One region of the Mesorhizobium sp. M1295 genome, then DNA from elsewhere that is predicted to be linked to it. Evidence: predicted binding sites of a transcription regulator. Region 1 holds the regulator's gene; each other region holds the start of a gene.
The links. The regulator LexA, encoded in region 1, represses DNA repair genes until DNA is damaged. The targets are predictions, from matches to a motif close to TGTTCNNNNTGTGTTCNG.

Region 1 (3,197 bases):
AAGCACTTCGACGGCCTGCCAGACATCGGCATAGCCGACATAGAGCGGGGTGAAGCCGAAGCGCATGGTCGATGGCGCGCGAAAATCGCCGATCACGCCACGTTCGATCAGCGCGCGCATGATCTGGTAGCCATGCTCGTGCATGAATGAAATCTGGCTGCCGCGTTTTTCCCCGTCGCGCGTGCTTTCGAGCGTTAGCCCGTAAGTGCCGCACTTTGCCTCGACGAGCTCGATGAACAGATCAGCCAGCGCGATGCTCTTCTTGCGCACCGCCGTCATGTCGACATCGTTCCAGATGTCGAGCGCGCCCTTCAGCGTGCGCATCGACAGGACCGGCTGGGTGCCGCACAGAAACCGGCGGATGCCGGTGCCGGCCGCATAGCCTGGCTCGAAGGCGAAGGGCCGTGCATGGCCCCACCAGCCGGTGAGCGGCTGCTGGATGTCGGCAAGATGCCGCTCAGCCGCATAGATGAAGGCAGGCGCGCCCGGTCCGCCATTCAGATATTTGTAGGTGCAGCCAACGGCAAAATCGGCGTTTGCCGTGTCGAGCTCGACTGGCATCGCACCGGCGGTGTGGCAGAGATCCCAGACGATCATCGCCCCGGCTTCCTGGGCCCTGCGCGTCAGCGCCGGCATGTCGCGCAGTTCGCCCGACTTGTAGTTGACGTGGTTGACCAGCACCACGGCGGTGCGTTCGTCGATCAGCTCTTCGATGCTCGGCGCGTCGACCCCCGAGAGGCGCAGCAGCGTATCTTTTCGCGTCGAAACCACACCCTCAGCCATGTAGAGGTCTGTCGGAAAACTGTCGCCCTCGGCGACGATGACCTGCCGCTCCGGCCGCATGGCCATGGCGGCGTGCAGCAGCTTGTAGATGTTGACCGATGTCGTGTCGCAGACCACCGTCTGGCCGGCCGCGGCACCGATCAGGCGCCCGAGCTGGTCGCCGAGTTCGAGCGGCATGTTGAACCAGCCGGCCGTGTTCCAGGCGCGGATGAGATCATGCGCCCATTCTTCGGTCGCTGCCTTGCTCAATTCATCGAAAGCTGCACGCGAAGCGGCCCCTAGCGAATTGCCGTCGAGATAGATCACTCCTTGCGGCAGCACAAAGCGGTCGCGCATCGCGCGCAGCGGATCTGCAGCATCCATCGCCCTTATGGCAACGAGATCGCGAATTCCTGTCATGATTTGTCTGCTCCCCCAAGATTCACCGCAACGCCGGACACGCATCGACGGCATCCATCGGTCACGAGCGGTTCTCCATTACCTGGTATCGCGCAGCAAGGCTCCACCGGCGACAAGTTGCCTGACCACGCGGTGGAAACCAGGAGCCAAGCCAACCCAAGGTTGGCGTTTTGAGTTCGTTTCGTTCACGGTGCATTGACCAAACCGCACAGTCGATACGGCTTCAATTCCGTGCCCTTTGCCGGCTGACGGCCGATACCAGTGCCGCCTTCTGGGAACCCAGAGGCCGCAAACGAAAGCAGAATCAAGGCGATGACGCCCGCGGCGGTGAAAATGCAGCGTTCCGGTTTGGTGAGTGGTATCGTTTCCCGAGCCCTAACACATTCATTAAACTTTAAACAGTTGCGGAACACAACTGGAACAGATAGTGTTTGTTCTGGGTTTGTTTTTCTGATTCTGTTGGGGGTCGCTATGCTGACACGCAAACAACACGAACTGCTTATGTTCATCCACGAAAGGCTGAAGGAAAGCGGTATCCCGCCCTCCTTCGACGAGATGAAGGAAGCGCTCGACCTGGCTTCCAAATCGGGAATCCACCGGCTGATTACGGCGCTGGAGGAGCGCGGCTTCATTCGCCGTTTGCCCAACCGGGCCCGTGCACTGGAGGTGCTGCGCCTGCCCGATTCGATCGCCCCCGGCCTAAATGCGGCACGCAAGTTCTCGCCGAGCGTCATCCAGGGCAGTCTTGGGCAAGGTCCTCGGCAGGGCAAGCCGACATCGTCGCGCATGCCTGCAGCCGGCAATGACGACGATGTCGTCGCCGCCGTGTCGATCCCGGTGATGGGCCGCATCGCCGCCGGTGTGCCGATCGATGCCATCCAGCACCAGACGCATTCGATCTCGGTGCCGCCGGACATGATCATGGGCGGCGAGCATTATGCGCTGGAGGTCAAAGGCGATTCGATGATCGAGGCTGGCATTTTCGACGGCGACACGGTGATCATCCGCAATGCCGATACGGCGAGCCCCGGTGAGATCGTGGTGGCACTGGTCGACGAGGAAGAAGCGACGCTGAAGCGGTTCCGCCGCAAGGGCGCCTCGATCGCCCTGGAAGCCGCCAATCCGGCCTACGAGACGCGCATCTTCGGACCAGACAGGGTCAAGGTGCAGGGCAAGCTCGTTGGGCTGATTCGCCGCTACTGAGCTGCGCCCTTGGCGCCGGCTTTTGGCTTGTCGGCTCTGCGGTATGGCGGCATGCCCCGCGCCGCGCGGGAAAATTTCCGCTGCACGTGCCAGGGCCGGTATGATTTTTCGACGGCGAAGCGGATTTCGGCGCGTGTTGCCGCTTGTGGATCGAAATAGACGGCCGCACTTCCCGCGCGCGCCAGTTGCCGTTTGGTGACGACGAGGACCAGCCGGTCGTAGTAGCAGGGATTATGGGCGGTGGCGTCGTCGATGACGATCAAGCTGGCAAAGGCGCAGGCTGGCCGTGCAGTATCGCGGTCATTGGCTAGCGCGATGATCGCGCCGGATGGATGCCTGGCAAGGCAGAGACCGTCCGTGCAAATGAACGGCATGCCCGGCGGTAAGTCGGCCGGATCGGCAATGTCGAATTGCGGATCGTTCTTTCCAGGTGTTTCCGGCGCGACGATAGCCTCTGATGTGAGCGCGCGTTTCCAGTTGTCGATGGTGAACTCATTCGGGCGTGCCCGGTTGACCGCGAGTTCACCGCTGCCGATCGGCAGCGCGACGAGCCGTGCGTCCTCCGAGATCAATACATCGGGTACGCGCGTCTGCGTTGTCGTTAGCAAGCCGGCGAGCGCAAAAGGAAGGGCCACGAGCCGCAACCAGGTCGTCGCCATGCTGGCAATGACGAGAGCGATCGTCACCAAAAGGACAGATCTCAGCGAAATCAGCCCGACCGCATCGATCGGCGAGCGCTCGGAGATCCACCCGGACAGGGCGATCATCGCCGTCAGCCCCTTGCCCATCACGTAGAGGAAAGGCCCATCCGC
Region 2 (3,197 bases), on a different contig from region 1:
GTTCTGCTTGTCGTTAAGCGAAGCAGGCAAATCGGTGAACCACTGGTCAGCCTTGCGGATCGACAGCTCGGTGACCTCGCCAATGTGCTTGCCGGCGATCTTGACTGCGAGCGCCTCGGGCTTCAGCCGGTAGCCGCGGCAGGCCGGGCAGGGCGTGGCCGACATGAAGCGCTCGATCTCCTCGCGCATCCAGGCGGATTCGGTTTCCTTCCAGCGGCGCTCGAGATTGGGGATGACGCCCTCGAAGGTCTTGGTCGTCTTGTAGGAGCGCAGCCCGTCATCATACTGGAAGGCGATTTCGCGCTCGCCAGTGCCGTGCAGGATCGCTTGCTTTGCCTCTTCGCTCAAATCCTTGAACTTGTCGCCGAGCTTGAAGCCATAGGCAACGCCCAGCGCTTCCAGCGTCTGCGCATAATAGGGTGAGGTCGACTTCGCCCACGGGCTGACGGCGCCGGCACGCAGCGAGACATTCTCGTCGGGCACGACCAGGCTGGCGTCAATGGCGCGCTGGCTGCCGAGCCCGTCACAGGTCGGGCAGGCGCCGAACGGATTGTTGAACGAGAACAGCCTGGGCTCGATCTCGGGAATGGTGAAGCCGGACACCGGGCAGGCGAATTTTTCCGAGAACAGCATGCGCTCATGCGTCTCGTTCTTCGACTTGTTGACCGAATCCTCGCCGGTCTGGCTGGCGTCGAGCGGCTTGTCGGCAAATTCCGCCACCGCCAGCCCGTCGGCCAGCTTCAGCGCGGTCTCGATGGAATCGGCGAGCCGCGTCGCCAGATCGCCGCGCACGACGATGCGGTCGACGACGACGTCGATGTCGTGCTTGTACTTCTTGTCCAGCGCCGGCACGTCGGCGATCTCGTAGAAGACGCCGTCGACCTTGACGCGCTGAAAACCCTTTTTCTGCAGCTCGAGCAGTTCCTTGCGGTACTCGCCTTTGCGGCCGCGCACCATCGGTGCCAGGATGAACAGCCGGGTGCCCTCTTCGACCGCAAGCACCCGGTCGACCATCTGCGAAACCGTCTGGCTCTCGATCGGCAGGCCGGTGGCCGGCGAATAGGGGATGCCGACGCGGGCGAACAAAAGCCGCATATAATCGTAGATCTCGGTGACGGTGCCGACCGTCGAGCGCGGGTTCCTCGAGGTGGTCTTCTGCTCGATGGAGATGGCCGGCGACAGGCCGTCGATCTGGTCGACGTCCGGCTTCTGCATCATCTCGAGGAATTGCCGTGCGTAGGCCGAAAGGCTCTCGACATAGCGGCGCTGGCCTTCGGCATAGATGGTGTCGAAGGCAAGCGACGACTTGCCGGACCCCGACAGCCCGGTCATGACGATCAGGCTGTCACGCGGCAGGTCGAGATCGACATTCTTCAGATTGTGTTCGCGTGCCCCGCGAATGGAGAGATATTTATGGTCGGCCATCGCCGGTCGCCGCCTCAGAATCTGGAATTCGTGGGATGGGCGGGTTTTCCCGACCATCCCCTATGTAGGTAATTTCGCCGCCTTTTCGAGAGACGCCACAACTCTCGACCAAAGCGTTTAACCGCCTTTCGCGCGAACGGGCAAGCGGAAAGAACAAAGGCCGAACACGCTCCTGACAAAAGCTGCCCGTACAGCCGGCTTCACAAAGCGTCTCGCGATCACATTTTTCGGTAATCGGCTATTCAAGGTTGACGTCCATGCGTCACGGGGGCAGACTCCAAACGTCAACGAAGCCGGCCGTCTTTCGATGGCCTCGCGGCCTGGGGCTAGCCTGCGAGACGCCGCGGGTTATGCGATGAGCGCTTCGACGACGACAGTCACAATGAACAGAAGGAGAGCAGAGGCATGACTCCACCGGATAGTTCGTTGAGGCTCCACGTGTCGCTGGAGCCGCGGCAGGTATAAGTGGCCAGGTCAGGCGTTTTGCGCTATCTGCCAACGTTGACTTGCCGATCCCCACAACAATCAGAGACTGCTAGTCGGATCGTCGGCTGAATGCCGCGAAGCATCCGAAATAAAAAGCCGGCAGTACACTCCCGGCAATTTGGATTTTAGATCCAAGAAGCCCCGTCAGTTGCACAAGCAATGGCGGGGCTGTTCGTTTGAAGCGCACATTTGTGGTGCATACCAGGCGAACTTAGCGGCTGGGAGGCCTGATCCCGCCGGTGGCGACATCGATGGTGATGCTACCGGAAATCCGAACTTCGGTATCGCCGATCTTGAATGTGCCGTAGCCGCTGCTGGGAACCGCCCCGTCGGGCTCGGGCTGCAGCGCTGGCTCGGCGATGCGATAGTCGCTGGTCACACCGGGCAGGGCGCCCCTTTGCGCCGACGTCGAATTATCTTGGGCAAATGCCGTGCCCACCAGCATGTTCGTGCCCACAATGGCGGCAATGGCAAGGTATAGGCTGGGTGAACGGCTGGCGGTCATCACCTGACTATAGTGCGGCGATAGCGCCGAAGCCAGACCGGCGGCGCTGAAAGTTGCCGGCCCTTATATCGCTTCGAAGGTGCTTCACGCGGCCTGTTTGCGAGTGTCGAAAACATGGTCGACGAGGCCCCAATCCTTGGCCTCCTGCGCGGTCATGAAAAAGTCGCGGTCGAGCGTGCGTTCCACTTCTTCGTAGGTGCGGCCGCAATGCTGGGCGTAAAGATCGGTCATGCGCCGCTTGGTGCGAAGGATGCCCTCGGCATGGCGCTGGATGTCGGAGGCCTGGCCCTGGAAACCGCCGAGAGGCTGATGCAGCACGATGCTGGCGTTGGGCAATGCGATGCGCCGCCCCGGCGTGCCCGCCATCAAGAGGAACGAGGCCATCGAGGCGGCGAAGCCCATACAAACGGTGGAGACCGGGCAGCTGATGTACTGCATCGTGTCGTAGATGGCGAAACCGCTGGTCACCACGCCGCCCGGCGAGTTGATGTAGAGCGAGACCTCCTTGTCGGGATTGTCGGATTCCAGCGACAGAAGCTGGGCGCAGACCAGCGCCGAGGTGCCGTCGTCGATCGGGCCGTTGATGAAGACGATGCGCTCGCGCAGCAGCCGCGAAAATATGTCGAAGGCGCGTTCGCCGCGGCTCGACTGCTCGATCACCATCGGCACCAGATTGGCAAGGCCGCTCATCGTTTCTCTCCGTTGACTATTGTCGTTCAGGCCGCGCGCAGGAAGAGGCGCGGGATGTTGGCGGCGATCTGCTTGTGCCTGGGATTGCGCG
Region 3 (3,197 bases), on a different contig from region 1:
GGATATGGCATGTTGGCGAGCAGGTTCAGCGTGCCGCCCTCGGCAAATGTCGGACAGACCTGGCCATTCGCCGCGTCGAGCGCGATCAGCCGGGCGTCCGATGTCGGCAGATAGATGCGCGTGGCGCAGGGCTGGCCGGCGGCGATCTTGGCATCGGCATAGTAAGCCACGCCGCGGCAGGTCTGGTGCTGGCGGTCCTTGTTGAGCTTGACCTGCGGATCGAAACGCCATTTCTCCTTGCCGCTCGCGGCATCGATGGCGATGGCGAAATTATGCGGCGTGCAGATGTAGAGCGTGTCGGCGATTTTCAGCGGCGTCACCTGATAGGTCGTCTCGCCGATGTCGTCGGGCCCTTTCACGTCGCCGGTGCGATAGGTCCAGGCCGGCTGCAGATTGGCAACGTTTTCGGGGGTGATCTGGTCGAGCGGCGAATAGCGCTGGCCATATTGCGTGCGACCGTAATAGTGCCATTCGCCGGCCGGCACATTGCCGCCGAGTTCGGCCGTCGGCGTCACCTTGTCGGTGTTGAGTTGGCCGGCAATATCCTTTGGGTCCGTCGTCATCGAATAACCGGCGACGCCGAGCGATGCCAGCACCGCGAGGATCAGCGGCGCTCGTCCGTCGGGACCGGTAAGCCCGCGCCGCGCCCATGGCGTCAATAGCCACAGCGCGACAAGCACGATGATGCCGCCGCGCGGGCCGAGCTCCCACCAGTCGAAGCCGGTTTCCCAGACAGCCCAGGCGAGCGTGCCGAGCACGATCGCCGCGTAGAGCCACAGCGCCGTGGATCTGCGCCTGTAGAGCAGCCAGGCAGCGATCAGGAAAGCTATGCCGGCGATGACGTAATACCAGCTGCCGCCCAGCGTCACGAGCCAGATGCCGCCGCCGCCAAGCGCCAGGCCGATGAGGAAAAGGATCAGGGAGGTGATGACCACAGCCAAGACGGTGCTCCTTCGACTGGTGCGCTCCGCGACGCGTCCATGGGCAACCCCGCATTGCGTGCCTGCCCCCACGCAACTTTCTCCGGCCCGCTTCCCCTGTCAAGCAAGCTCGGCGTTTTACGGCGTCGACCCACGGCAAGCTCGGCGTTTTGGTTAGCGGACCCATTCAGATTGTGAGTCTACCGACTGGACAGAGAACAAAACGGAGACACTTCTGGCCTTTCGCTGCCGAATCACTACATTCGGGGAGAGATGTCCGGCTTTTCGGAAGACATGCCCTTTTTTGACGAACCGAACGCGCGGCCCGTGGCCCCGTCGGGCATCGCCGCGCGCGCCATGGCTGCCCGCAGCAATCAAAACAACGCGCCCGATTATCTCAACGGCCTCAACCCCGAGCAGCGGCTGGCGGTGGAAACCACCGAAGGCCCGGTGCTGGTGCTGGCCGGCGCCGGCACCGGCAAGACGCGCGTCTTGACCACCCGCATCGCCCACATCCTTGCCACCGGCAAGGCCTTCCCTTCGCAGATCCTCGCCGTCACCTTCACCAACAAGGCGGCGCGCGAGATGAAGCAGCGCATCGGCCTGTTGATCGGCGAAGGCAATGTCGAGGGCATGCCGTGGCTCGGCACCTTCCACTCGATTGGCGTGAAGCTGCTGCGCCGACATGCCGAGCTGGCCGGGCTCAAATCCGACTTCACCATTCTCGACACCGACGATGTCGTGCGGCTGATCAAACAGCTCATCCAGGCGGAAGGGCTGGACGACAAGCGCTGGCCGGCCAAGCAGTTCGCCCAGATGATCGACGGCTGGAAGAACAAGGGCCTCGGTCCCGCCGACATCCCCGAGGGCGATGCCCGTGCCTTCGCCAACGGCAAGGGCCGCGAACTCTACAAGGCCTATCAGGAGCGGCTGCAGACGCTGAATGCCTGTGACTTCGGCGATCTCCTATGTCACCCGATCCGCATCTTCCGCGCCAATCCGGACGTGCTGAAGGAATACCACAAGCGCTTCCGCTACATCCTCGTCGACGAGTACCAGGACACCAACACCGCACAGTACATGTGGCTGCGCCTGCTGGCCCAGCGGCCTCAAGGCAAGCCAATCTCCCCCCTCGCGGGGGAGATTGGGCGCTCTTCGGCCGAAGGCCGCAAGCCCGACCGGGCGTCGGCCGGCCAGGCCGCCCCCGCGGAGGCCAGCGAGCGAAGCTCGCGCGCGGCCGTGAGCGAAAGCAAAGTTAACATCTGCTGCGTCGGCGACGACGACCAGTCGATCTATGGCTGGCGCGGCGCCGAAGTCGACAACATCCTGCGCTTCGACAAGGATTTCCCCGGCGCCACCATCATCCGGCTGGAGCGCAACTACCGCTCGACCGCGCACATCCTCGGCACCGCCTCGCATCTCATCGCCCACAATGAGGGCCGCTTCGGCAAGACGCTGTTTACCGAGAAGATCGCCGAGGACGACGAGAAGGTGCATGTCCACGCCGCCTGGGATTCCGAGGAGGAGGCCCGCGCCGTCGGCGAGACCATCGAGGCCTACCAGCGCCAGAAGCACAATTTGAACGATATGGCGATTCTCGTCCGCGCGTCTTTCCAGATGCGCGAATTCGAGGACCGCTTCGTCACGCTCGGCCTCAACTACCGCGTCATCGGCGGCCCGCGCTTCTATGAGCGGCTCGAGATCCGCGACGCGCTGGCCTTCTTCCGCGTCGTCGCGCAAGGCGCCGACGACCTCGCTTTCGAGCGCATCGTCAACGTGCCGAAGCGCGGGCTTGGCGAGGCCACCATCCGCCAGATCCATGATACCGCCCGCGCCCTTCGCATCCCGATGCTGGAGGCGGCGGCAAAACTCGCCGAGAGCGACGAGCTGAAGCCGAAGCCGCGCGCCGCACTTCGCGAGGTCGCCGCCAATTTCGAACGCTGGCAGAAGGCTCTGGAAACCACCCCGCATACCGAGCTCGCCGAGACCATTTTGGAGGAGAGCGGCTACACCGACATGTGGAAGAACGACCGCTCGGTGGAAGCGCCCGGCCGGCTCGAGAACTTGAAAGAACTGATCCGCTCCATGGAGGAGTACGAATCGCTGCGCTCCTTCCTCGAACATGTCGCACTCGTCATGGACGCCGAGCAGAACGCCGAGCTCGACGCCGTCAACATCATGACGCTGCATTCGGCCAAGGGCCTCGAATTCGAGACCGTCTTTCTGCCTGGCTGGGAGGAGGGCCTGTTCCCGCATCAGCGCGCACTCGACGAGGGC
Region 4 (3,197 bases), on a different contig from region 1:
GATGGCGCACAGTGGCGTAGCCCATATGCAGCTCGAAGCCGTAACGCGCATGATGGCTGCCGCAGCCGCACATCATGCGGTCGCGCAACACCTTGGCGACGATCGAGGCTGCAGCGATCGACTGCGAGCGCTGGTCGCCCTTGATCAGCGCTTTGCCCTCGCAGGGCAGGCCGGGCGGCACGTCGCGGCCGTCGGCCAGCGCCAGCTTCGGCCGGATTGACAGGCCGGCCACTGCACGGCGCATCGCCTCCAGGCTGGCCTTGAGGATGTTGGAGGCATCGATGCCTTCGGCGCTGACCGAGGCCATCGATACGGCGAGTGCGGAGCCGAGGATTTTCAGGAACAGCGCCTCGCGCTGCAAATGCGTCAGCCGCTTGGAATCATCGAGGCCGTCGGGGATGTTGGCGGGATCGAGCACCACCGCTGCAGCCACCACCGGCCCGGCGAGCGGGCCGCGGCCGGCCTCGTCCATCCCCGCCACCGGCCACAGGCCTTCGGCCATCGCCTTCGTCTCGAACGAGAAGTCGGGTTTCTCGACGATTTCGAAGAGAAGCGGAGAATCGGAACGCGGGCGAGCCATGGTGCGGCGAGGTTCGCATCGGCTCCGATTCTCCGCAAGTCCCCTCCGGGTCGGGCGGGGCACCGGACCAGGAGGGGCTACCGTCTGCAAGCCCGGGGACAGGACAGGCCGGACGGGATTTTTCGCCTGCTGCGGCCGCTTCAAGCGGCTGGCGCGAGACGCTTTGTCACAGCAGCATCAGCTGCTCGGTTGCCTTGGCGGCGGGGACGAACCGGTCGGTCCTCAGCGAGCGCCGCTCGGCATTGAGGCCGAGCCGTTTGGCGGCGATCTCGAAACGGCGGCCGATCTGCCAGGCATAAGGGCCGGAGCCTTTCATGCGCTTGCCCCATTCCGAATCGTAGTCCTTGCCGTCGCGCATCGAACGGATCAGCGACATGACGTGGCGATAGCGGTCGGGATAGTGGCGCAGCAGCCAGTCCTTGAAGATCGGCGCGACCTCCAGCGGCAGGCGCAGCAGCACATAGCCCGCTTCACGCGCGCCCGCTGCCTGCGCCGAATCGAGAATGCGCTCCATTTCCGAGTCGGTCAGTCCGGGGATGATCGGCGCGACCATCACCGAGGCCGGAATGCCGGCGTCCGAAAGCTGCCTGATCGCCTCCAGCCGCTTGGTCGGCGTCGACGCGCGCGGCTCCATCGTTCTGGCCAGCATCCTGTCCAATGTCGTCACCGACAGTGCCACCTTGGCCAGCCCGCGTTCGGCCATGCGTGACAGAATGTCGATGTCGCGTGTCACCAGCGCTGACTTGGTGACGATGCCGACCGGATGCCCGCGCGCCTCCAGCACTTCGAGGATCTCGCGCATAATCCGGTATTGCTTCTCGATCGGCTGGTAGGGATCGGTGTTGGTGCCGATGGCGATGGTGCGCGGCTGGTAATTATCCCTGGACAATTCCTTGTCGAGCAGCCGCGCCGCATCCGGCTTGGCAAACAGCTTCGATTCGAAATCCAGCCCCGGCGACAGGCCCATGAAGCTGTGCGTCGGCCGCGCGAAGCAATAGACGCAGCCATGTTCGCAGCCGCGATAGGGATTGATCGAGCGGTCGAAGGAGATGTCGGGCGATTCGTTGCGGGTGATGATGGTGCGCGGCTTCTCGACCTGTACCTCGGTCTTGAAGGGCGGCAGCTCCTCCAGCGAATTCCAGCCGTCGTCGAACACATGCCGGCTGACCGGCTCGAAACGGCCGGACGGATTGATGCCCGCCGACCTGCCGCGATTGCGGTCTGGGCGGACGCGCATGCCGCTCTGCTCGATCATCGCATTCGCCATCTCGGCCCTGCCAGCGCCGAAGGCGGCAATGTCGGCACGCACGATCTGTTCCATTTTGGCCCTTTCCCAGGGACTGTCCGCCCGCTGTCGAATCGCTCTGCTCATGAATGTATTCCTATCGCACCGAGTGGAACAAAGCAAGAACTTTCTCGCGGCGTGCCGCAAAAACTGGCGCTGCCCACCGCTTTCCGCTATTCGGCTAAACATGCTCAGCGTCCTGATCGAAACCCTGAATGACGAGGAGGGCCTCGCCCGCACGCTCGCCTCGCTGATCGGCGGCGCGGTCGAAGGCGTGGTGCGCGACGTTCTCGTCTGCGACACCGGCTCGACCGATCAGACGCACCGCGTCGCCGAACATGCCGGCTGCCACTATGTCAGCGGCGGCATCGCCGCCGGCATCAGGCAGGCCAAGGGCGACTGGCTGCTTTTGCTGGAACCGGGAGCGCGGCTGGGGGAGGGCTGGATCGACGAGGTCGTCGCCCATACGGCCAGGCAAACCATGGCGGCGCGATTTTCACGGGCACGCGGCAGCCGCGCGCCGTTCCTGTCGCGGGTCTTTGCCGGAAATCGCGCTCTCGCCGAAGGCTTGGTGATCAGCAAGCGTCAGGCCGCCGCGCTGTCTAAGAGCGCCCGCAGCGCCGAAGCGATCGCCCGCGGCCTGGCGACAAGAAGGCTCCACGCCGAGATCTGGGTGGCGCCGCGGAAGTGACGGCTTACCATCCCGGCCTAGGAAACGCCGCCCAAGCAAATTTTCTGGCGGGTTGTCGTTTATTGTGCATTGCACAAAATCTGGCCGGGGGTTACCATTCCCAGCGATACGGGCGAATGGGTTTGGGGTGTGCCGGAGCGGCGACGACGACTATCGTCGATGCTGTTCCCTCGACATTTGAGGACCCCGATGACCCTTTCAAGCCCTGACAAGTCCGGCGCTGCAAGCCTCGAGGCGATCGCACGCAACGGCGGTACGCTGCGCCGCATCGCCGCCCGCATTCCGACCTATCTTTCCGACCTTCGCGAGAATCCGGCATGGCTGCCGATGTTCATGCTGGCGCGCACCATGCCGGCGCGGCGGCTGCACTGGCGCGGTGCGAAGCCGGTTCGGCCGGCGCGCAATGTCAGTGAAACGATGTTCGCCGGCGTCGATCGCGATGCCGTCGTCGGCGCGCTGCGGACGGAGGGGCTCTATTCGGGCCTGACGCTGCCAGCCGCCATCCATGAGGAGATCGCCCGCTTCGCCGAGCACACGCCATGCTTCGGCAATTTCGACCGCCGGCTGGAATTCCTGCCCGAAAAACACGCCGATGCAGAAAAGCATTTCGGCCGCCCGCTGCTCAGCGGCCACTATTTCGA

Region 2: a site for LexA is predicted at 1,575-1,592, ahead of uvrA (excinuclease ABC subunit UvrA). Genes of this name have one in related genera too.
Region 3: a site for LexA is predicted at 1,135-1,152, ahead of NKH29_RS00495 (ATP-dependent helicase). Genes of this name have one in related genera too.
Region 4: a site for LexA is predicted at 1,976-1,993, ahead of NKH29_RS08740 (PA0069 family radical SAM protein). Genes of this name have one in related genera too.

Annotation. Positions count from the first base shown of each region.
Region 1 is NZ_JAMYLU010000008.1:206,361-209,557, forward strand. It holds gene kynU (kynureninase) at 1-1,182, opposite strand, end outside; gene lexA (transcriptional repressor LexA) at 1,654-2,385, shown strand; gene NKH29_RS14260 (ComEC/Rec2 family competence protein) at 2,379-3,197, opposite strand, start outside.
Region 2 is NZ_JAMYLU010000021.1:65,713-68,909, reverse strand. It holds gene uvrA (excinuclease ABC subunit UvrA) at 1-1,425, opposite strand, end outside; gene NKH29_RS25170 (hypothetical protein) at 2,123-2,416, opposite strand; gene NKH29_RS25165 (ATP-dependent Clp protease proteolytic subunit) at 2,501-3,106, opposite strand; gene NKH29_RS25160 (SRPBCC family protein) at 3,133-3,197, opposite strand, start outside.
Region 3 is NZ_JAMYLU010000001.1:102,473-105,669, reverse strand. It holds gene NKH29_RS00500 (glucose/quinate/shikimate family membrane-bound PQQ-dependent dehydrogenase) at 1-941, opposite strand, end outside; gene NKH29_RS00495 (ATP-dependent helicase) at 1,194-3,197, shown strand, end outside.
Region 4 is NZ_JAMYLU010000004.1:278,181-281,377, reverse strand. It holds gene rnhB (ribonuclease HII) at 1-580, opposite strand, end outside; gene NKH29_RS08740 (PA0069 family radical SAM protein) at 747-1,901, opposite strand; gene NKH29_RS08735 (glycosyltransferase) at 2,053-2,556, shown strand; gene NKH29_RS08730 (phytanoyl-CoA dioxygenase family protein) at 2,746-3,197, shown strand, end outside.